DNA from 4 places in the Pseudomonas sp. P4_D7 genome. Region 4 is predicted to be linked to each of the others. Evidence: predicted binding sites of a transcription regulator. Region 4 holds the regulator's gene; each other region holds the start of a gene.

Region 1 (5,986 bases), on a different contig from region 4:
GTTGCGCACTTCTTCGCCATACGCCAGGCCTTCAGCGCGGACGATTTCGATGTCGGTGATGCCGAGGAAGCCCAGTACCAGCTTCAGATATTCTTCGTGAGCGATGCCGCTGGCCTGACCGGCATGAATACCGCCGGAAGTGGATACGATCACCACTTTCTTGCCGCCGCACAGGCCTTCAGGGCCGGCTTCGGTGTAACGGAAGGTTTGACCGGCGACGGCAACGCGGTCGATCCACGCCTTGAGTTGGGTCGGCACGGTGAAGTTGTACATCGGAGCCGCGATCACCACGGCGTCCGCAGCTATGAATTCGGCCAGGGTCGAAGCGCTCAGTTCGGCTTCGTGCTGTTGAGCAGCGTTACGCAGCTCAGCGGTGGTGCCAGCGGCGACCAAGGTGGTCGACGAGAAGTGGCTGATGGCATCGGCGGCCAGGTCGCGGTAGGTCACCACGGCGCTTGGCTCAGCGACTTGCCAGGCTTTGACGACTTCGCTGCTCAACTGACGGGAAGCCGAATTGTCGCCCAGAATGCTCGAATCGATATGCAGCAGTTTCATGTGGAATCTCCTGGAAGGAATCGCCGGTGGCGACGGAATGGAGACAATCCTACGCAAGAAACCAATGGATGATTAGCCGCCTGAAATGCGATAGTTTGTCCCACCGATAGAACAGTCGGATATCCCTGATGCAAGACCTCAACGATCTCTACTATTTCGCCAAAGTCGTCGAAGCCGGCGGTTTTGCTGCAGCCGGGCGCTTGCTCGGGATTCCCAAATCACGGCTGTCGCGGCGCATTGCCGAACTGGAAGAACGCCTTGGCGCGCGTTTACTGCAACGCACCACCCGGCAACTCAATCTCACTGCAGTTGGCGAACGTTACTTGCGCCACTGTCAGGCAATGCTCCTCGAAGCAGAAATGGCCGATGAAGCGGTGGCGAGCATGTCCAGCGAGCCGCGCGGGCGACTGCGCGTGTCCTGCCCTACAGGTCTGGCCCGGGAAATGTTGCCGTGGGTGATCAGCGATTTCCTTGGCAAATTCCCCCAGGTGCAACTGGAAGTCGTACTGCTCAATCGCCGTGTTGATCTGGTCGGTGAGGGCTTTGATGTCGCGTTGCGCGTGCGTGAGCACGGTGACGAGGATCCGCTGCTGGTGACCCGGCGCCTGCGTCAGGCGCAGATGGTCGTGGTGGCCAGCCCGGCGTTTTTACAGGGCAAGACGATCAACCATCCGCAAGACCTGAAGCATCTGCCCGTACTGGGTGCGCTGGAGGCCGATCGTATGGTGCATGTGCGCCTGCTCGATCAGCAGGGCCACAGTTTCGAACTGAACATGGAGGCTCGCCTGGGCATCGATGATTTTGTCGTACGCAAGGCCTGCGTCCTTGCCGGTCAGGGGTTTACCCTGTTGCCGATGATGTATTGCGAGGCCGAGCTGGAAAACGGCACGCTGGTGCAGATGTTGCCGGAGTGGTCACTGCCCGGCGGCTGGCTGCAAGCGGTGTATCCGCATCGACGCGGGGTGATGCCAGCGGTGCGCGCGTGGATCGATCATCTGGTCGAGTCGTTCAATGCCTGTGGGGAGCGGTTGTTATGAACAAGGGAAAGATGAACGAAGCCGACGTTGCGGCGTTCTGCCTGGCATTGCCGGGCGCTCGGGAAGATTACAAATGGGGCGGCGTGCGAGTGTTTTCGATTGCCGGCAACAAGATGTTTGCCTTGCAGGGGCTGCGTGGGGATTCGCTGGCGTTCAAGGTTGATAAAGATCTGTTTCTCGGTCATTGCGACCGTCCGGGGATTCACCCGGCGCCCTATCTGGCCCGGGCGCAGTGGATCATCATGCATCCGCCCTACCCGTTGGGCGCCGAGGAATTGCGCGGGTTGTTGCAACGTTCGCATCAGCTGGTGGTGAGCAAGTTGCCGAAAAAGACCCAAATCGGTTTGTTGCTGTAAACCCGATCCCTGTAGGAGTGAGCCTGCTCGCGATAGCGGAGTGTCAGTTGGAATTTCTTTGGCTGACACTCCGCTATCGCGAGCAGGCTCACTCCTACATAGGGAGTTGCGGTGTATTCAGAACAGCGTCAGCAGATTCGAGCCAAGAAACAGCTGGTCGATCCAGAACACCTGGTGCAGCAACACAATCACCCAGAACAGAATCTGAAACGACACCTTGCGCGTCTTGTGCCGGAACACCTGCTGGGCGATCAATGCACCCGGCCAGCCGCCCGCCAGTTCCACAGCATGAAGGATGTTCTCCGGTGTGCGCCAGGCGTCGGCGCGCGCCTTGCGCTTGTCTGCCCAGTACATGAAGAACGCCAACACGCTCACAACACCGTAAGCCGTCAGCGGCACCAACGAAATCCCGCGCAACCACATCGACACCGAGCCGAACAGCGGCAACGCGCAGACGATCAACAGAACCAGCAGTTTCAGCTTCAGATGCTGGATGTTGTTGCCGCCCGAAGGTCGCCCTTCGGGCCGGCGTGCGCGGGAATCACTCATGGCTTGGCCGCCGCCCAATCGATCCAGCCAAACTGCCACGTCGCCAGAATGACCAGACCAAAAACGATCCGATACCAGGCAAATGCCGCATAGCTATGGCTGGCAATGAACTTGAGCAAGCCGCGCACGGCGATCATGGCGAAGATGAACGCGGTGACAAAGCCGATGGCAAACACCGGGAAGTCCGCCGGGACAAACAGATGGCGGTACTTGTAGCCCGAGTAGACCGCCGCACCGACCATGGTCGGCATCGCGAGGAAGAAGGAAAACTCGGTGGCAGTCTTGCGCGACAGACCGAAGAGCAACCCGCCAATGATCGTCGAGCCGGAACGCGAAGTGCCGGGAATCATCGCCAGACACTGAGCGAAACCAACCTTCAAAGCATCTTTCCAAGTGATCTCGTCGACTGTTTCGGCGTGCACTGCATGCTGACGCTTTTCCGCCCACAACATGATGATGCCGCCCACCACCAACGCGGTCGCAACGGTAATCGGATTGAACAGGTATTCGTGGATCAGGTCGGCAAAGATCACGCCCAGCACCACGGCGGGCAGAAACGCGATCAGCAGGTTAGCGGTGAAACGACGGGCACTGGGCTGCGTCGGCAAACCGATGACCACATCGAAAATCTTGCGGCGAAACTCCCAGACCACCGCGAGGATCGCGCCGAGCTGGATGATGATATTGAATGCCATGGCCCGTTCGCCGCCGAAGTTCAGCAAGTCGGCAACGATGATCTGGTGTCCGGTACTGGAAATGGGCAAAAACTCCGTCAGCCCTTCTACAACTCCTAGTATCAGTGCCTGCAAGGCCGTCCAAAGATCCATCAATCCCCCAAAGAGCGATGCGCGTCGGCATGCCCCGATAGTATTTTTTTACGTTCACTGCGATCAGCGTAGCTGGTTATGGCTGTACCGATTCCGCACGCACAGGATCCACACGAAACGGTCAAAATTCCGTGAAATTTCAATTTGGATTCAGGTTTTCACGCGCGGGGCCGAAATCCTAACAGACAAGCCTTATTAGCGCTGCCGCGTTATACGACTTGGGTCGCGTATGCCCGCTCACGAAATCGTGGTTGGATGCTGGCGGTCGTTTATTACAAGAAAAAGAATCCGGAGTGACAGCGTTATGAACAGCTTGCGCAGTGTGTCGATCAGCCGACGCTTGTGGCTCATCTTGATTGTGGCGGTGGTCATGTTGCTGACCTTGGGCGTGTTGATGCTCAAGCAAATCCACGACGATCTCTACCACGCCAAGGCCCAGAAAACCCAGCACGTAGTACAGACCGCCAGCGGCCTGCTGACCTACTACCACGACCTCGAAACCGCCGGCACCCTGAGCAAAGAGGCGGCGCAGAAACAGGCGCTGACGGCGATTCGTGGCCTGCGCTACGACCAGAGCGATTATTTCTGGATCAACGACCTCACGCCCGTGATGGTCATGCACCCGACCAACCCGAAACTCGAAGGCCAGAACCTCTCGGCGATCCGTGACCCGGACGGCTTTGCGGTGTTCAACGAAATGGTCGCCATCGCCAGGTCCAAAGGCGCCGGCATGGTCGACTACCGTTGGCCGAAACCCGGGGCCAGTGAGCCGGTGGCCAAGACCTCCTACGTCAAACTGTTCGAACCGTGGGGCTGGGTGCTCGGCTCCGGGGTTTACGTCGACGACGTGCAGGCGGAATTCCAGGGCCAAGTGATCAAGGCTACGGTTATCGGCCTGGCGATTGCCGTGATCATGGCGCTGCTGGTGATCCTCATCGCGCGCAGCATCGTCCGTCCGCTGCAGGAAACCGTGAACGCCATGGCCAACATTGCCAGCGGTGAAAGCGACCTGACCCGCAGCCTCGATACCCATGGCAAAGATGAAGTCACTGAACTGGCGCATCACTTCAACGCCTTCACCGCCAAACTGCGGCGGGTGATCGGCGATTTGCAGGTGTCGGCCAGTGCACTGGGTCAGTCGTCCAGCGAACTGGGCAACGACGCCTCACAAGCGCAGCAACGCAGCCAGCAACAATCGCAGCAGATGGAACTGGTGGCCACCGCGATCAACGAGGTGACCTATGGCGTGCAGGACGTGGCGAAGAACGCCGAGCACGCCGCCGCCGAAATGCGCGATGCCGAAGCGCAGGCACAACAGGGCCAGATCAACATCGATGGCAGCTTGCAGCAGATCGACAAACTGTCCGGCACTATCGATCAAGCGGTGGAGGTGATCCGCACCCTCGCCGCCGAAAGTACGCAGATCGGCAGCGTGCTGGAAGTGATTCGCTCGATTGCCGAACAGACCAACCTGCTCGCGCTTAATGCCGCGATTGAAGCGGCGCGGGCCGGTGAGCAAGGTCGCGGGTTTGCCGTGGTGGCGGATGAAGTACGCTTGTTGGCACAACGTACGCAGAAGTCGACGGCGGAAATCCAGTCAATGATCGAGCGTCTGCAGAACCATTCCGAAGCCGCTGTGAAAGTGATCGGCGACAGCAGCAAGGCGTCGCAATTGACCATCGAACAAGCCGGGTTGGCCGGTGCGAGTCTGAATGCGATTGGCCAGGCACTGCGTAATCTCAATGGCCTGAACGCTTCGATTGCCAGCGCCACGTTGCAGCAGGCGCATGTGGTCGAGGACATTAATCAGAACGTCACTCAGGCGGCCGGCCTCTCGCACAGCACGGCGATCGCTGCCGAACAATCGAGTGCGGCCAGCCTGAAACTTGGCCAGTTGAGCGAACAACTCAACGCCCTCCTGCGCCAGTTCCGCGTCTGACCCAAAACCTGTGGGAGCGAGCTTGCTCGCGAAAGCGTCAGGTCAGTCAAAGAAGATTTCGACTGCACAGGCCCCTTCGCGAGCAAGCTCGCTCCCACAGGGTTCTTCAGTGTCTGGGCGAATGCAGTACAATCCGCCCCCTCCTCAATTTCCCCCAAGGAACCCCCATGTCTGGGCTTGAACTGTTTGCCGCCGCCCTCGGGGTGATCGCCGTGTGGCTGACGGTCAAACAGAATCCGTGGTGCTGGCCGATCGGTCTGGTCATGGTGCTGCTCTATAGCTGGATCTTCTTTGAAGTAAAGCTGTATTCGGACATGTTGCTGCAAGTGATCTACGCCGCGCTGCAAGTCTATGGCTGGTGGCAATGGACCCGCGCCGGGACGATGCATGACGGTCGTGAGGTCACGCGCCTCGATCAACGCTCGGTCCTGATCGGCTTGGGCGTTGGCGCGGTCGGCAGCCTGTTGCTCGGTGCGGCCATGGCTCACTGGACCGACGCCGCGCAACCGTGGCTCGATGCCGCGCTGACCGGTTTCAGCCTGGTCGCGCAACTGTGGATGGCGCAGAAACGCCTGCAATGCTGGGCGCTGTGGTTTGTGCTGGATGTGATCTTTGTCGGCTTGTTCATCTATAAGGGGCTGTACCTGACCGCTGCGCTGTACGGGCTGTTCACTCTGCTGGCGATCCAGGGCTTTCGTGAATGGCGTGCTGACCCGGCGTTGC
Region 2 (5,986 bases), on a different contig from region 4:
AGCACGTTGAAGTAGCCCTGAAAACCCTGCGTGACGCCGGCGAACAGCCTTGGGTCATTGGTCAGATCGCTGCTGCTGCCGAAGGCGCTGCCCAGGTTGATCTGCAGAACCTTAAGGCTCATTAATGTCCGCAACCTGTGATGTCGTGGTGCTGTTGTCCGGCACCGGCAGTAACTTGCAGGCTCTGATCGACAGCACGCGGACCGGCGACAGCCCGGTCCGCATCGCTGCAGTGATTTCCAATCGCGCCGATGCCTACGGCCTGCAACGCGCCAGTGCTGCGGGTATCGCCACCCGCGCGCTGGATCACAAGGCATTCGAAGGTCGCGAGGCCTTCGATGCTGCCCTGATCGAACTGATCGACGAATTCAAACCGAAACTTGTGGTGCTGGCCGGCTTCATGCGCATTCTCAGCGCTGATTTCGTTCGCCACTATCAGGGTCGCCTGCTCAACATCCACCCGTCGCTGCTGCCCAAATACAAAGGGTTACACACTCATCAGCGCGCGCTGGAGGCCGGTGACACTGAGCACGGCTGCTCCGTGCACTTCGTCACCGAGGAACTCGATGGCGGACCACTGGTCGTACAGGCAGTATTACCGGTAGAGTTGCACGACACGCCGCAGAGTCTGGCGCAGCGAGTCCACGTTCAGGAACACCTGATTTATCCGATGGCAGTGCGCTGGTTTGCAGAAGGCAGACTGGCACTCGGTGAACACGGTGCTTTACTGGACGGGCAGTTACTCGCGGCCAGCGGCCACTTGATTCGAAACTAGGAGATTTTATGCGTCGCGCCCTGCTCTTCGCTTGCGCTCTGCTCGCCCTGCCCTTCGCGCAGGCAGCGGACCTTCAACCGTTCTCCGCCAGCTACACCGCCGACTGGAAGCAGTTGCCCATGAGCGGCACCGCCGAGCGCAGTCTGGTCAAGGAAGCCAACGGCGTCTGGAAGCTCAGCTTCAAGGCTTCGATGATGATCGCCAGCCTGACTGAAGAAAGCACCCTGACCCTGGACAAGGACACCCTGCTGCCGCAGTCCTACCACTTTGAACGTGGCGGTCTGGGAAAAGCGAAAAAGGCTGATCTGGATTTCGACTGGAACAGCAAAATGGTCACCGGTACCGACCGTGGCGACGCGGTGAAGATTCCACTGAATCGCGGCATGGTCGACAAGTCCACTTACCAGTTGGCACTGCAACATGACGTAGCTGCCGGCAAGAAGACCATGAGCTATCAAGTGGTCGATGACGGTGAAGTCGATACCTATGACTTCCGCGTGCTGGGTTCGGAAAAAGTCGAGACCAAGGCTGGCAAGATCGATGCGATCAAGGTCGAGCGTGTGCGCGACCCGACACAAAGCAAGCGCACCACCGTCCTCTGGTTCGCCAAGGATTGGGATTACCTGCTGGTTCGCCTGCAACAGGTTGAAACCGACGGCAAGGAGTACAACATCATGCTCCAGGACGGCACCGTCAACGGCAAAGCCGTTAAAGGCAGCTGATCTGCCGTTACAGCAAAGAGCCTCGCGAAATGCGGGGCTTTTTTTGCCTGCTGGATTGGGGACTTGCGCCACCCTTGCCCCTCACCCCAGCCCTCTCCCGAGGGAGAGGAAGCCGACCGAGATGTCTGACCAGCTACATCGACCTGAAAGACCGAGTCGATTATGGATTAGATCAGGTCGGCGTAATTCTCTAATGTCCCACGGTCAGTCCCCTCTCCCTCTGGGAGAGGGCTAGGGTGAGGGCAGCCTCAGGTTCACCACACAATCAAACCGAAAACTTCGCCACCATGCTGTTCAAATCCACCGCCAACCGCGACAGCTCCTGACTCGCAGCGCTCGTTTGATTGGCCCCAGCCGATGTCTGCATCGCCAGATCACGAATATTCATCAGATTGCGATCCACTTCCCGCGCCACCGCCGCCTGCTCTTCCGAGGCACTGGCGATCACCAGATTGCGCTCGTTGATCAGCGTGAATGCCGAGGCGATCTCTTCAAGTGCAGTCCCGGCAGCCTTGGCCAGCTCCAACGTCGAACGCGCACGTACATTGCTTTGCTGCATTGAACTGACCGCCGAATCGGTACCCTGCTGAATCCCGCCAATCATCTGCTCAATCTCTTGCGTCGACTGCTGGGTGCGATGCGCCAAGGCCCGCACCTCGTCCGCCACCACAGCAAACCCACGCCCGGCATCACCGGCCCGCGCCGCCTCGATCGCAGCGTTCAGCGCCAGCAAATTGGTCTGCTCGGCAATCGAACGGATCACGTCCAGCACTTTGCTGATGCTATAGACCTTCTGCGCCAGATCTTCTACTTGGCTGGCATTGGCCGTCACATCATCGGCAAGCGATTCGATGGACAACACCGTTTGATGCACCTGTTCACGACCATGCTGGGCAATACGATCGGATTCCCGCGACGCTTCTGACGTTGCCACGGCATTGCTGGCAACCTCCTCCACTGCAGCAGTCATCTGATTGACCGCCGTGGCCGCCTGTTCAATTTCCAGGCTCTGCTGGTGCAAACCGCGCGTAGCGTCTTCCGTGACGCAACTCAGCTCCTCTGACGCCGAGGCCAATTGGCTGGAGGACTCCGAGATCTGCCGAATCGTCTCGCGCAAGTTGTGCTGCATGCTCTTGAGCGCCTGCAACAGCCGCGCCGGCTCGTCCTTGCCGCTGATGTTGATGTCGCCGGTCAGATCGCCACCCGCCACCACCTCGGCCACGCCCAACGACTGCGCCAGCGGCAACACGATGCTGCGGGTCAGCAACAGGGCCAGGCCGATGGTGATCAGCGTGGTCACGCCAATCATCACCCCGACCCACACCCGCGAATTCATGAACACCAACCGCGCAGCTTCAGTGGCGAGATTGGCATTGTGTTTATTCAGCTCAACCAGTTCGCGCAAAAGCACTGCGATTTCGTCGGCCAAAGGACTCATCTGACCGTTGAGAATGGTCGCAGCCTCCGCGACCCGATTCTGCGCAGACAACTGCATGACCTGTGCCTGAAACTCAAGATACTGGTGTTCGGCAACCTTGAAGCGATCGAACAGCTTGCGCTCCTCGGGCAACACGATCAGCACGTCATAACGCTGCTGCGCCTCACTGAGCACACCGCGCAATTCATTGAGTTTGGCAACGTTCTGTTCGAGCGCCTGCGGATCACGATTGAGCAACAGACGCATGGTCAACGCTCGCAGGCGCAGCATGTCCTGACTCATCTCGCCGACCGCCATCACGCTCGGCAACCAATTGTTATCGACCTCGTCGGACTGCGCGCGCATGTTCGACATTTGCAGCAAAGCGAACGCGCCAAGAGCAAACACCATCAGCGCCAACAAGCCAAAACCGAGGCCGGCGCGCGGGGCAATATTGAGACTACGGATACTCATTGCTCTGGTTCCTTCCAAAAGCGCTGCATCAACCCTGCAGCTGGTTGCTTAAGAAGGTATCGGCCCGGCGAAAATTTGCGTAAGACGAAAAGGCGATATCAAAAGGCCTTGATCCTTCGAACCGTTGGCATTAACGATTCAGCGTGCTTTTGCCGGACTTGAGCACCGTTCGCGGCAAGATTGCCAGGAAGTTATCCCGAGCGACTTTTTGCGCAACGTCTTCCGGCAGCGCATCAAGGAACGGTTTGAAACTGCGCATTTCTTCACCGAGCTTATTGAAACGCCCGACCACGTCAGAGCCGAGCATGAAACGTTCCGGATATTTCCTGACCAGCGCCAGCCACTCCACGCGCGGCGTGCCCTGTTCGTCCAGCAGGTACGGCGTGAGCATGCTCCAGGACAAGTCGATAAACAGGTTGGGATACGCCTCGAGCATGCGCGTCAGCGTGGGCAGCAAGAACTTCAGTTGTGTCTGATGCCGATGAATTTCTGCACTCGTGCCGGCGTGCGCCCAAATGAATCGCGTGTGCGGGTGATTACGCAGCGGCTCTTCGATTTCCTTCAGGTACAGCGGATTTTTCTCACGCTTGGAAGTGATGTTGGAATGCAGCATCACCGGCAGATCGTTCTCGGCGGCCAGATGATAGATCTTGGTCATCGCTTCATTGTTGGCCCGCGGCGTGTCGCCGGAGGTCAGCGCCGTGAGATCGTCATGCCGGGTAAACACTTCGCCGATGCCCTGCCAAAGCCCTGGGTAAAGGTCGAGCATGCGCTGGATATGTGCGGCGGAGTTCTTGTCGTTGGGGTTGAAGCCGGACAGGAACGGATGAAAGTACGGGCGCTGCTCGGCACTGAGTTTTTGCACGGCATCAGCAACGATCACATCGGTTGCGCTGTACCAGTAGGCGTCAGCGTCGTCACCCGCGTAATAGCGCGGACGCTTGGGTTCGTCTTCGTGCCATTTCTTCGCCACCGGAATACCGGAAATCATCACATGCTCGATGGAATTGTCCTGCATGGCTGTCAGCAATTTCGCCATGCCCGCGCTTTCCTGGAAAAAATCAACGTAATGCAGGTGCGCATCGCTGTAGGTGTAATCGCGGGCGCTGGCGCTGCCGGCAACCAGAAGAAGACAGGCAAGACTCAGACGATACAGGGACACAAGTAATCTCCGGGAAGTAGGCATAGCCTAGACCCCGCCCTGACGACAAGGGTTCATCCCGCAGGAAAGTGGAACGCGTACCGGTGGGAATGCTCTATAACTGCAAGGTCTTTTTTGATCGAACGACTTTTCCTACTGCCAGTGAGGTTCCCATGACCGTTACCGTCAATACCGTCTCCGCTGAAGGTTTTCGTCACACCGTACAGATTGATGACCACGAACTGTTTGCCGACGTGCCGAAATCCGCCGGCGGCGAAGGCACGGCGCCTGAGCCGCACGACTACTTCGATGCGGCCCTCGGCGCCTGCAAAGCGTTGACTCTAAAGATGTACGCGAAGAAAAAAGACATCCCGCTGACCGGTGTCGGAGTCGAGGTCAAACGCGACAACAGTGAAGAGCAGAAAGGCAAATACGTGCTGCACGTCACCCTCACCCTCAAAGGTGTACTCACCGATGCCCAGCGTGAGGAACTGCTGCGGGTTGCCGACCGTTGCCCGATTCACAAACTGATGACCACCAGCGACGTGACGATCGAAACCCACGCCCCGCAAGGCTTCGATAGCCAGTAACCCTCCTGATGCCAGCGGCGGGTTATGCTTCTGGCATCACCCGCTCAGTCTGGAATGCACCATGGACACGCAACCTCTGATCATCCGCCCGCGCGCCGAAGACGTCGAAGGCCAGCCGATTCTGCGTCCGCTGCCGTCAGCCAAATGCCGCAGTGTCGGGCCATTCGTGTTTTTTGACCACATGCTCGAGACGGTTTATCCGACGGGCAAAGGCATGAACATCCGACAGCATCCGCACATCGGTCTGTCGACGCTCACGTATCTGTTCGAAGGTCAGATCCAGCACAAGGACAGCCTTGGCTCGGACCAGGTGGTCAGCGCTGGCGACGTCAGCTGGATGACCGCTGGCAGCGCGATTGCTCACGTTGAACGCACGCCTGAGCCGTTGCGGGAGCAGAGCTTCACGATGCACGGTTTGCAAATCTGGCTGGCCTCGCCCAAGGAGCACGAGCAAGGTCCCGGGCATTACAGCCATCACCCGGCGGCGACCTTGCCGGTCAGCGACAACCTGGGTGTACAGATCCGCATGATTGCCGGGTCAGGCTTTTGCCTGGAATCGCCGGTGCCGGTGCTTTCTCCTACGTTGTATGCGGAAGTGAACATGCAAACGGCGACCACCCTGCTGATTCCGACCGAGCATCAAGAGCGGGCGGTTTATGTACTGAGTGGGGATGCGCAACTGAACGGTGAAGCGCTTGAACCGCATGCGCTGGCGGTATTGCCGGCCGGGGAAGAGATAAGTCTGTTTGCCGAAAGTGATGTGCACGCGGTGGTTTTTGGCGGCGCGCCGTTGGATGGGCCTCGGCGGATCAACTGGAATTTTGTCGCGAGCGATCCGGCGGCGATTGATGAGGCGCGGCGCAAATG
Region 3 (5,986 bases), on a different contig from region 4:
GGCCGACGGAGCTGCCGCTGTATCTGGATAAGTGGCCGAAGCTGAGCACGGACAGTGATCTGAATTTTTTTATCGACGCGTATCGCGAGGAAGTGTCGAATAAACGCTCGATGACGCTGGATTCGAGCAATGAATCCTTTAGCGGCACCTATAAGCGCAACGCCGAGATTTTCCACGAACAACTGAAGAACCGGATTCGGCGCGGGTTCTGACAGACGTAAAAAAGCCGCGATCATCTCGCGGCTTTTTTTGCCTCACACGCTGGCCGGCGGTTTTGGCACAACTACTTTTGGCTCAGGCTTGCGAAACGCATACAGGTGCTGACGCACAATCCCGCCTGGCAGCTCCTTGCCAAACACGCCATAACGCACCGGCCATTCCTTTGGCGGCAGCTTGAACGTACCGAAGAGCATATCCACCAGCGGCGTGTGGATCGCGTAGTTTTTGTAGATGTAGTCCTTGTGCCGGGCGTGGTGCCAATGGTGATAGCGCGGCAGCACGATCAGGTAGTTCAGCCAGCCGCCGTTGATTCGCACGTTGGCGTGGGCCAGTACCGCTTGAACACCGACCAGGATTACATAGGCATTCAACGCTTGCGGCGCGAAGCCCAGCAGCATCAATGGCACCAGCACGCCAGTGCGGGTCAGCAGGATTTCAATGAAGTGCACGCGGGAGCCGGCGAGCCAGTCCATGTGCGTACTGGAGTGATGCACCGCGTGAATGCGCCACAGCCATGGCACTACATGGTAGAGCCGGTGCAGCCAGTACTGACCGAGATCGGCGACCAGTATCGCCAGCAGAAACTGCACCACCAGTGGCAAGCTCTGGACACTGGCCTGCAAGCCCGGCGACATCGCCCAGCCGGCGATGTAACTCGACGAGGCGGTGATGAAGATCAGGATGAACTGCACCAGCATGTGGCTGACGAAAAAGTAGGTCAGGTCGGTGCGCCAGTGCGGGCGCAGGATGTTTTGCTCGGGATCCTTGGAATAGAGTTTTTCCAGCGGAATGAACACGATCGCCGACACCAGCAGCGCCAGCACGAACCAGTCCAGACCGAGCGAGTACGGGGTCTGCCCGATCGAGCTGACTTGTACGTTGGTGCCCCCAAGGAACACCGCCAGGCCCGATGCAACCAGACCGGTAATCCCCAGACGCTTGCGTTTGTTGAGCAGGATATTCAGGGTGCCGAGGCTGAACGAAACCACCAGACCGAGCAATAGCGTGGTGCGCGCGAACTGCTCGTCATAGACCTTGCGCAGTTCGGCTGTGGTCAGCCACTCGGGAAACAGGAAGCAGAACACCGCCAACAGGCTCAACAGCCCGAGGGTGGCTGATATATAGCCACTGACCCGCCCCTCGCCAAACTTGAAGGGTGCGTTGCCGTGCCGCTGAAAATAGGCTTTGAGTCTTTCCATTACTGATCTTCCGTGATTGCGAATACTGCGACTGCTCATTGCGACGCAGGCAGAAACAAAAAAGCCACGGTGACCGTGGCTTTTTGTGAATCACCGTTTCGGCGCGGGAGCCGGTGCAGTGACTGGCGGAGCAGCGGGAGCAGGCCCCGCACTCCCCGGCTCAGCCGGTTTCGGCGCAGCGTCGTCGAACAGGTTCAGGCGTTCGCGCAGTTCGTGCGCCGGCACCGGTTGCTGATCCGCCGGCAGTGCATTCGGGTCGACTGGGGCTGCCGGAGCGGCACCATTCTGACCTTGATCCGCCGGTTTCGCCGGATCCGCACCTTGCGAACCTTCGATGGCCGCCTGGGCTTTTTTGGTCAGCACGACAATGTCGATGCGACGGTTGACCGGGTTGAACGGGTTTTCCTTGTCGAACAGCGCCGACGAGGCATAACCGACGACCCGCGCCACTTGCGCATCCGGATAGCTACCGGCGACCAGTGCACGACGGGCAGCGTTGGCACGGTTGGCCGACAATTCCCAGTTACCGAAATCACCGGTGCCGGTGTAAGGCTTGGCGTCCGTGTGACCGCTGATGCTGATCTTGTTCGGCACCGCTTTGATGGTGTCGGCCATGGCCAGCAGGATGTCTTCGAAGTACGGTTTCAGGCGTGCAGAACCGGAGTCGAACATCGGCCGGTTCTCGGCGTCCATGATCTGGATGCGCAAGCCATTCGGAGTGATCTCGAAGAGGATCTGATCCTTGAACTTCTGCAACTGCGGGTTCTCGTCGACCTTGTTCTGCAGTTCTTGCAGGAGCAGTTCGAGGCGTTCCTTCTCGACCTGTTCGGCCATGCCTTCAACCTGCTCGGTGTCGACCGTGACCTTGTCCGGTTGCGGCTGCGACTTCACTTCCGGGTTGAGGGTGTTTTCCGGCGCCAGGGTCGGCGTGCCGCCCAGGTCGATGATGTACGGCGTGCCGCTTTCGGAAAAGCCGACCGGGTCTTTGAAGTAACCGGCGATGGCGATCTTCTGCTCGGGCGTGGCGGTGGACAGCAGCCACAACACCAGGAAGAACGCCATCATCGCCGTGGCGAAGTCGGCGAAGGCGATTTTCCACGCCCCGCCGTGATGCCCGCCGGCTATGCGCTTGACGCGCTTGATGATAATCGGCTGATTATTTTCCATGACTTAGCGACCGCGAACCGCTTGTTCCAGCTCGGCGAAGCTTGGACGGTGCGCCGGGTACAAAACCTTGCGACCGAACTCGACCGCCAGCGACGGCGGCATGCCGGAAGCCGAAGCCACCAGCGAGGCCTTGATGGCTTCGTAGACGTTCAGCTCTTCCTTGGCATCGTGGGCCAGGGAATGCGCCAATGGGCCGAAGAAACCGTACGCTGCGAGAATACCGAAGAAGGTACCGACCAGTGCCGCACCGACGTGCAGGCCGATGGACTTCTGATCGCCTTCACCCAGCGAGGCCATGGTCACCACGATACCGAGTACCGCCGCGACGATACCGAAACCGGGCATGGCATCGGCGATGCCGTTCACCGCATGAGATGGATGCTCAAGGTCTTCTTTCAGGCTGTACAGTTCCATGTCGAACAAGCCTTCCAGCTCGTGCGGCGCCATGTTGCCGGACGACATGATGCGCAGGTAATCGCAGATGAACGCGGTCATGCGTTCGTCTTTGAGCACTGCCGGGTACTTGGCGAAGATCGGGCTCGCGGCGGCATCTTCGATGTCGCCTTCGATGGCCATCATGCCTTCGCGGCGGCTCTTGTTGAGGATCTCGTAGATCAGCCCGAGCACTTCCAGATAGAACGTGTGGCTGAAGCGCGAACTGAACATGCTCAGGGATTTCTTGAGCACGTGCATCGTCATGTAACCGGGGTTGGCCTGGAGGAATGCACCCAGTGCCGCACCACCGATGATCATCACCTCGAAGGGCTGGATCAGGGCGGCAATCTTGCCGTGGGAGAGCACGTATCCGCCGAGCACGCTCGCGAATACGACGATGATGCCGATAATTTTAGCCATAGGTAGAAAGTACTTATTTAAGTCGGGTTCAAGGTCATATTCGGAAGTTAAAAAATCTCTTCTTCTACTTATCGGCAAAACTGCGCCAGACTATAGCCAGTTCAGGCGAAAAGCCAATTTAGCCCATGCCGGGCGCGTCTACAGTCAGTGAAGATCCCGTCCAGACATGGCTAATGAAACGAACGTCCCACACGCAAAACCGACCACCCTCGACGGCTGGGTAAAGTTGCTCGATGGCGTCCGGCTGCCCGTGCCGCAAGAGGCTCACGACAAAGTCTGTCGGGCGATCCGCGACAATCGCAGCTCGCTGCGCGACATCGCCGACCTGATGCAGGACAGCCCGGCACTGGCCTTGAGCATCATCCGTGAGGCGAATCGTCACACCCACGGCACCATGGCCGCACCGGCGGAAAATCTCGAGGTGGCGATCAACCGTCTCGGCCTGGCGCGGACTGAAGAATTGCTCGCGCGCCTGCCCGCCGAACCGCAGATGCAAATCCCCAAGGCCCTGCGCCAGTTACAGATGATCAGCCAGCACGCGACGCAACAGGCCAACGGTTTTTTCGCCAGTCGCCTGGCGCGGCTGTGGCAGGACATTCATTGGGGCAGCCTGTTGTTTTTGTCGCCGCTGTGGCCATTGGCGCTGACTTATCCGCAATTGCTCGAAGAATGGGAACTGCGGGTTATCCACAAGGGCGAATCGGCGCGCGTGGTCGAAAAGCAATTGTTCGGCGTACGCCTGCTGAAAATCGCCGAGGCGCTGGTGCAAGTCTGGCACCTGCCGATCTGGGTGCAGCAGGGTTATAAGCTGCTGCTGAGTGAACAGCGCGAACTGGTCAAAGTGCTGCGCATCGCCCGCGACAGCGAACATCCGTTGCGCCAGCAAAACCGCCTCGATGACGACCCGACCCTGCGCCGCTGGCTCAACCAGCCGGCCAACACCGTGCTGCTGGCCAACGGCCTGGCACTGTCTGCGCAACAGGCGTGGGACAGTCCGCACAGCGAACGCTGGCAGTACCTGACCAGCCTTTATCTGCAGATTTCCATGGATGAAGTGCAACAACAGTTGCACCAGCAAGCCGCCAACAGCGCGCGCCATCATGCGATGCCCGACCTGTGGCATCCGGCGGTTTCGTTGCTGTGGCCGTGGGGCACCCGTCGTTTGCCAGCCGGCATGCTGCCCGCCGCAGCGCCAACCTCGGAAGATCTGACGCAATGGCGCCAGCAATGCGCCGAGCTATTGGCCGAGCCAAGCCGCTTCACCAATGCCATGAGCCTGACCGTCGCCGCTCGCGATGCGCTGGTCGCCAGCGGCATGCGCCGGGTGATGATCCTGATGGCCGATCGCACACAGTCCAATCTGCGCGTGAATCAAACCGCCGGGCTACCGAAAGAAGCGGCGGCGCTGAATTTCGTCGTCAGCCAGAGCAAGGTCTTGCAACGGCTGCTCGCGCAACAGGCGCAGGTGCGGATCAATCCCGAGAACAACGCTCAGTTCTCCGCTCTGCTGCCAGCGAGCCTGCGCACCCTGTTTCGTGGCGAGCATCTGTTCCTGCGTTCCCTGGTCAATAACGGCCGGGTGATCATGATTGTCGTCGCCGATCAGGGCGGCGGGCCGTTCGCTGATATCACCGTGCAAGCCTTTGGCAAAACCGCACAGTGCATCGAAAAAGCCCTGCACAGCTTTAGCAGCCGCGGCCGATGAGGCTGCGCTACAATCCTCCCCTTTGTGCTCTGGAGACCTCACATGTCTGACTTCTCTGGCTTGCCGCTCGTCATCGAGGCGAGCGACCTGCTCCCGCGTCTCGACTCCCCTGAACTGATTCTGGTGGACCTGACCAGCCCTGCCCGTTATGCCGAAGGTCACTTTCCCGGCGCACGCTTTGTCGATCCCAAGCGCACCCAGCTCGGCCAGCCGCCGGCGCCGGGACTGCTGCCGGCGAAAGCCGATCTCGAAGCGTTATTCGGTGAGCTGGGCCATCGCAAAGATGCGGTCTACGTGGTCTATGACGACGAAGGCGGCGGTTGGGCCGGGCGTTTCATCTGGCTGCTCGACGTGATCGGTCACGACAAATATCACTACGTCGACGGCGGTCTGCCGGCGTGGCTGGCGGCCGGCATGCCGATGTCGATCCAGGTTCCGCCTGCAGTGGGCGGCCCTGTGCCATTGACCCTGCATGAAGAACCGACCGCGACCCGTGAATACCTGCAAAGCCGCCTCGGTGCTGCCGATCTGGCGATCTGGGATGCGCGCGGGCCGCTGGAGTATTCCGGTGAGAAAGTGCTGGCCGCCAAGGCTGGGCACATCCCCGGCGCGGTCAATTTCGAATGGACTGCCGGCATGGACAAGGCCCGTCAGTTGCGCATTCGCACAGACATGCCGCAGATCCTCGAAGACCTCGGGATCACCAAGGACAAAGAAATCATTACCCACTGCCAGACCCATCACCGGTCGGGCTTCACTTATCTGGTGGCCAAATCCCTCGGTTATCCGCGGGTCAAGGGCTACGCCGGTTCCTGGGGCGAATGGGGCAACCACCCTGACA
Region 4 (5,986 bases):
CGCCGCATTGCCGGCGGTGTCGAGTTGACGGCGGCACTGGATTACAAATTGTCGGCGCTGGCGCCACGGGTTCCGAACATGGAGCTCGAGGACGAACTGCGCAAGACCCAGTCGCGCATCGTCACCGCTCAGGCCGAGTTGAGCCTGCGTGGCGAAGCCGATGGCAATAGCAATCGCCAGATTTTCGCCGGGCTGCCATTGACCGCCGGCCTGCCGCTGACCGCCGCTGAACCGCTGAGCGAGCCGACTTACGCCGCTCCGGCGCGTCCGGCCCCGGCACCTGCGCAGTCCTCCGGTGGTATCGATCCGCGTGCACTGGATTCGATGCGCTTTGAATTGAACAGCCTGCGCGAGCTGATGGAAGTTCAGCTCGGCACCCTGGCCTGGAATCAGCTGCAAGGCAGCCGTCCGGCGCAAGCCAATCTGTATCGCCGTCTGCAACGTATCGGCCTGTCCGGCCCGTTGTCGCGCGATCTGCTGGCGATGATCACTGATATCGAAGAACCGCGTCAGGCTTGGCGCATGCTGCTCGCGCATCTGGCCCGGATGATTGCCGTACCGGAAGTCGAGCCACTGGAAGAGGGCGGTATCATTGCCATGGTCGGTCCTGCCGGCATGGGCAAGACCACTACACTCGCCAAGCTGGCCGCGCGTTATGTACTGAAATACGGCGCGCAGAATGTCGCGCTGGTGAGCATGGACAGTTTCCGTATCGGCGCTCAGGAACAACTGAAGACGCTGGGCCGCATTCTCAATGTGCCAGTGACCCATGTCGATCCGGGCCAATCGCTGGTGCAAGCGCTGGATCCACTGCTGCGCAAACGCGTGGTATTGATCGATACTGCCGGCCTGCAAGCCAGCGATCCGGCCCTGCGCATGCAGCTGGAAAGTCTGGCCGGGCGTGGCATTCGTTCAAAAAATTATCTGGTCTTGGCAACCACCAGCCAGAAACAGGTTCTAACCGCCGCTTATCACAGTTACAAGCGTTGCGGGCTTGCCGGCTGCATCCTGACTAAACTGGATGAAACGGCCAGCCTTGGCGAAGTGTTGAGCCTGGCGATCAGTCATGAATTGCCGGTCGCGTACCTGACCGATGGCCCACGGATTCCGGATGATTTGCATCTGCCGCGCCGTCATCAACTGGTCAGCCGCGCCGTCAGCGTGCAAATGCAGGAAGAACCCAGCGAAGAAGCCATGGCTGACATGTTCGCTGATATCTATCACAGCCCGACCAAGCAGGTAGGCTGAGGTATTCATGAACAGTTTTTGTACCTACATCGATGGTCTGCCATGCATTGTTCCGGTTGTGAACGCGCAGCCAGTAATGTGGCCTCCGTCTATGCAAGACAAGGTAAAGAAATAACATGGGCAGCATGCATCCCGTACAGGTGATCGCGGTGACCGGCGGCAAAGGTGGCGTCGGCAAGACTAACGTGTCAGTGAACTTGTCGCTGGCGCTGGCAGAGCTTGGCCGTCGGGTCATGCTGCTGGACGCCGACCTGGGTCTGGCGAACGTTGACGTATTGTTGGGGCTGACCCCTAAACGCACGCTGGCCGACGTCATCGAAGGCCGGTGCGAGCTGCGCGACGTGCTGTTGCAAGGCCCTGGTGGCATTCGCATCGTGCCGGCGGCGTCCGGCACCCAGAGCATGGTGCACCTGAGCCCGGCGCAACATGCCGGCCTGATTCAGGCGTTCAGCGACATCGGCGACAATCTCGATGTACTGGTGATCGACACCGCTGCGGGTATTGGTGACTCGGTAGTCAGTTTTGTTCGCGCCGCGCAAGAAGTGTTGCTGGTGGTCTGCGATGAGCCGACCTCGATCACTGACGCCTACGCGCTGATCAAACTGCTCAACCGCGATTACGGCATGAACCGCTTCCGCGTCCTCGCCAACATGGCGCAGAGCCCGCAGGAAGGGCGCAACCTGTTCGCCAAGTTGACCAAGGTCACGGATCGCTTCCTTGACGTGGCCCTACAATACGTCGGCGCCGTGCCTTACGACGAAAGCGTGCGTAAAGCGGTGCAGAAGCAGCGCGCGGTGTACGAAGCCTTTCCGCGTTCCAAGTGCGCGCTGGCGTTCAAGGCGATCGCGCAGAAGGTCGACACCTGGCCGCTGCCCGCCAACCCGCGTGGCCACCTTGAGTTTTTCGTCGAGCGCCTCGTGCAGCAAACGGCAGGGCCCGTGCTATGACCGCAAGCGGTATGAACTACTACAAGAAGTCGGCACGTGACGCGCAGTACGAGTTGATCGAGCGTTACGCGCCACTGGTCAAACGCATTGCCTACCACTTGCTGGCGCGCTTGCCGGCGAGTGTGCAGGTCGAAGACCTGATCCAGGCCGGGATGATCGGCCTGCTTGAAGTCTCGACCAAATACGACGCCAGCAAAGGCGCCAGTTTCGAAACGTACGCGGGCATACGAATCCGCGGCGCGATGCTCGACGAAGTGCGCAAAGGGGACTGGGCGCCACGCTCGGTTCACCGCAATACCCGTATGGTCAGCGACGCGATTCGCTCAATTGAAGCTAAAACCGGCCGTGATGCTAAAGATCACGAGGTTGCGGCCGAACTCCAATTGAGTCTCGACGATTACTACGGGATTTTGAATGACACCTTGGGCAGTCGCCTGTTCAGTTTCGACGACCTGTTGCAGGACGGCGAACACGAAGGGCTGCACGAGGATGGCGCGAGTGCTCATATGGAGCCGTCACGCGATCTGGAAGATGAACGTTTCCAGGCAGCGTTGGCGGACGCGATTGCCAATTTGCCGGAGCGTGAGCGACTGGTGTTGGCGCTGTACTACGACGAAGAGCTGAACCTCAAGGAGATCGGTGAAGTCCTTGGCGTCAGTGAATCGCGGGTCAGCCAGTTACACAGCCAGTGCGCGGCCCGTTTGCGGGGGCGTTTGGGGGAGTGGCGAGCGCGCTGAAGGCAGTGTGGGGACACTGCGAACGAGGCTGGTGCGGTGATGAACGGCACCGGTCTTGCTCTGTTGTGCTCCAGACAGTCTTCGAGTGCTACGCCGGAATGATTGAAATGGCGCGTCCAGGTGCTGGGCGCGTTTAAGACTGCTTGGAGGTCGAATTGGACAAGAACATGAAAATCCTCATCGTTGATGACTTCTCAACGATGCGGCGGATCATCAAGAACCTGCTGCGTGATCTGGGGTTCACCAACACTGTCGAGGCGGATGATGGCGTGACTGCCATTCCAGTGCTCAACAGCGGAAGCATCGACTTTCTGGTAACGGACTGGAACATGCCGGGCATGACCGGTATCGACCTGCTGCGTCACGTGCGTGCCGATGAAAAGCTCAAGCACTTGCCAGTGCTGATGGTGACTGCAGAAGCCAAGCGCGAGCAGATCATTGAAGCCGCTCAGGCTGGTGTAAACGGCTACGTAGTCAAACCTTTCACGGCTCAGGCGTTGAAAGACAAAATCGAGAAGATTTTCGAACGCATCGGCTGATGAACGCGCGGGGGAGCTATGGAGCATAACGAATCTTCACAGGGCGATTTCGAGTCGACCCTGAAAAAACACGCGGTCGAACTGGTCGAAAGCCTTGAAAAAGGCAGGTTCGGCGACGCTGTGCAACTGATCCATGAGCTCAATCAGACCCGTGACCGTGGCCTGTACCAGGAAGTCGGCAAGCTCACACGTGAACTGCACAGTGCGATCGTCAACTTCCAGATCGATCCGAACATGCCGCAGGCCGAGGAAGTGTCGCAAATCACCGACGCCACCGAACGCCTGGGCTATGTGGTCAAGCTGACAGAAGCCGCGGCCAACCGCACCATGGATCTGGTGGAAAGCGCCACGCCGGTGGTCAACAGTCTGGCTGATGAAGCGCAGACCTTGAGCGCCGATTGGGGTCGCTTCATGCGTCGCGAGGTCGGGGCTGAAGAGTTCCGCGAGCTGGCGCGCCGGGTCGACGGTTTTCTGTCACGCAGCAGCACGGACAACCGTGCGGTGTCGAGCAATCTCAACGACATCCTGCTGGCCCAGGATTACCAGGACCTGACCGGTCAGGTGATCAAGCGTGTGACCCAACTGGTCACCGAAGTCGAAAGCAATTTGCTCAAACTCGTGCTCATGGCCAGTCAGGTCGACCGCTTTGCGGGCATCGAACATGATCGCGCCGCGATGCTTGCAGAAAAAGATCCACAAAAACATCTCTCGCAGGGTGAAGGTCCGCAGATTCATGCCGATAAACGAGAAGACGTTGTGTCCGGTCAGGACGATGTGGACGATTTGTTATCCAGCCTCGGATTCTAGAGTTGTGGAATTTTAGGTTTTTTGGGTTTTTAGACCTGTAGGAGCACCCCATTAATGAGCTTCGGCGCCGATGAAGAGATCCTTCAGGATTTCCTGGTTGAGGCCGGCGAGATTCTTGAGCAACTGTCCGAACAACTGGTCGAGCTGGAAAGCCGTCCGGATGACGCAGATCTGCTCAACGCAATTTTTCGCGGTTTCCACACTGTAAAAGGGGGCGCCGGCTTCCTTCAGCTCAACGAGCTGGTGGAGTGCTGTCACATCGCCGAAAACGTGTTCGACATCCTGCGCAAGGGTGAGCGTCGCGTTGATGCAGAACTGATGGACGTTGTCCTCGAAGCACTGGACGCGGTGAACAGCATGTTCAGCGAAGTCCGTGAGCGTGCACCGATCACCGCCGCTACCCCGGAACTGCTGGCCGCCCTGGCGCGTCTGGCCGAACCGCAATCGGCGGACGCCGCCCCGGCATCGCCGGTGGCCGAGATGATCGAAGAACTGGTCGTTGAAGGCGACTCGTCGGGCGACATCACCGATAACGAATTTGAACAACTGCTGGACTCGCTGAACGCCGTCAAGGCTGAAGCTGAAGCCCCGGCCGCTGTTGCACCTGCGCAAACGGCGGCTGAAGCCGCGAGCGACGAAATCACTGACGCCGAGTTCGAGTCGTTGCTCGATCAGTTGCATGGCAAAGGCCAGTTCGCGGCGGATGCCGTGGCACCGACCGCAGCGGCTCCAGCAGCCCCGGCGGCGGGCGACAGCTCGGATATCACCGACGACGAATTCGAAGCCCTGCTCGATCAACTGCATGGCAAGGGCAACTTTGCCGTTGAAGCACTGGAATCAGCAATTGCCTCGGCACCGGCTGCGCCAGCCGCGCCGGCAGCCGCCGCAGCCGGCAGCGATCTGATCAGCGATCACGAGTTCGAATCGCTGCTCGACGAATTGCACGGCAAAGGCAAGTTCACTGACGTTGGCGCCGCGACTGCCGGCGCTGCTTCCACGGTGGCTGCGCCTGCCGCCAAGGCTGCGGCCGCTCCGGCTGCTGCGCCAAAGGCAGCTCCCAAGCCTGAGCCGAAAGCCGAAGCGCCGAAACCGGCTGCCGCTGCTGCACCGGCTCCGGCCCGTGCTGCCGCCGCACCGCCGCCAGAAAAACCGGCGAGCGAAGCCGAAACCACCGTGCGCGTCGACACGGCCCGTCTCGACGAAATCATGAACATGGTCGGCGAGTTGGTGCTGGTGCGTAACCGTCTGGTGCGCCTGGGCCTCAACAGCGGCGACGAAGCCATGTCCAAGGCCGTGTCGAACCTCGACGTGGTCACGGCTGACTTGCAGACCGCGGTGATGAAGACGCGGATGCAGCCGATCAAGAAGGTCTTCGGGCGCTTCCCGCGTCTGGTTCGCGACTTGGCTCGTCAGCTGAAGAAAGAGATCAACCTGGAACTGGTGGGTGAAGAAACCGACCTCGACAAAAACCTTGTCGAGGCCCTGGCCGACCCGCTGGTCCACTTGGTGCGCAACGCTGTTGACCACGGCATCGAGTCGCCGGAAGAGCGCGAGGCATCGGGCAAGGCCCGTGGCGGTCGTGTTGTTCTGGCCGCCGAGCAGGAAGGCGACCACATCCTGTTGTCGATTTCCGATGACGGCAAAGGCATGGACCCGAACGTCCTGCGCGCCATCGCGGTAAAGCGCGGCGTGATGGACAAGGACGCAG

Evidence for each region. The regulator FliA, encoded in region 4, starts transcription of late flagellar genes. The targets are predictions, from matches to a motif close to CTAAAGTTTNNNNNNNNNNNGCCGNTAA.
Region 1: a site for FliA is predicted at 3,474-3,501, ahead of AC1DVF_RS06580 (methyl-accepting chemotaxis protein). Genes of this name have one in related genera too.
Region 2: a site for FliA is predicted at 3,445-3,472, ahead of AC1DVF_RS11110 (methyl-accepting chemotaxis protein). Genes of this name have one in related genera too.
Region 3: a site for FliA is predicted at 3,509-3,536, ahead of motA (flagellar motor stator protein MotA). Genes of this name have one in related genera too.

What each region holds. Positions count from the first base shown of each region.
Region 1 is NZ_JBFUIR010000006.1:56,890-62,875, forward strand. It holds gene AC1DVF_RS06555 (FMN-dependent NADH-azoreductase) at 1-555, opposite strand, end outside; gene AC1DVF_RS06560 (LysR substrate-binding domain-containing protein) at 684-1,592, shown strand; gene AC1DVF_RS06565 (MmcQ/YjbR family DNA-binding protein) at 1,589-1,948, shown strand; gene AC1DVF_RS06570 (DUF1294 domain-containing protein) at 2,066-2,497, opposite strand; gene AC1DVF_RS06575 (undecaprenyl-diphosphate phosphatase) at 2,494-3,324, opposite strand; gene AC1DVF_RS06580 (methyl-accepting chemotaxis protein) at 3,629-5,263, shown strand; gene pnuC (nicotinamide riboside transporter PnuC) at 5,431-5,986, shown strand, end outside.
Region 2 is NZ_JBFUIR010000013.1:74,115-80,100, forward strand. It holds gene purM (phosphoribosylformylglycinamidine cyclo-ligase) at 1-125, shown strand, start outside; gene purN (phosphoribosylglycinamide formyltransferase) at 125-775, shown strand; gene AC1DVF_RS11105 (DUF3108 domain-containing protein) at 784-1,497, shown strand; gene AC1DVF_RS11110 (methyl-accepting chemotaxis protein) at 1,763-3,388, opposite strand; gene AC1DVF_RS11115 (amidohydrolase family protein) at 3,519-4,574, opposite strand; gene AC1DVF_RS11120 (OsmC family protein) at 4,703-5,119, shown strand; gene AC1DVF_RS11125 (pirin family protein) at 5,181-5,986, shown strand, end outside.
Region 3 is NZ_JBFUIR010000002.1:278,648-284,633, reverse strand. It holds gene AC1DVF_RS02625 (toll/interleukin-1 receptor domain-containing protein) at 1-212, shown strand, start outside; gene AC1DVF_RS02620 (sterol desaturase family protein) at 255-1,418, opposite strand; gene motB (flagellar motor protein MotB) at 1,509-2,585, opposite strand; gene motA (flagellar motor stator protein MotA) at 2,589-3,440, opposite strand; gene AC1DVF_RS02605 (HDOD domain-containing protein) at 3,607-5,145, shown strand; gene rhdA (thiosulfate sulfurtransferase) at 5,188-5,986, shown strand, end outside.
Region 4 is NZ_JBFUIR010000043.1:2,995-8,980, forward strand. It holds gene flhF (flagellar biosynthesis protein FlhF) at 1-1,248, shown strand, start outside; gene fleN (flagellar synthesis regulator FleN) at 1,365-2,195, shown strand; gene fliA (RNA polymerase sigma factor FliA) at 2,192-2,932, shown strand; gene AC1DVF_RS22705 (chemotaxis response regulator CheY) at 3,100-3,471, shown strand; gene AC1DVF_RS22710 (protein phosphatase CheZ) at 3,490-4,278, shown strand; gene AC1DVF_RS22715 (chemotaxis protein CheA) at 4,333-5,986, shown strand, end outside.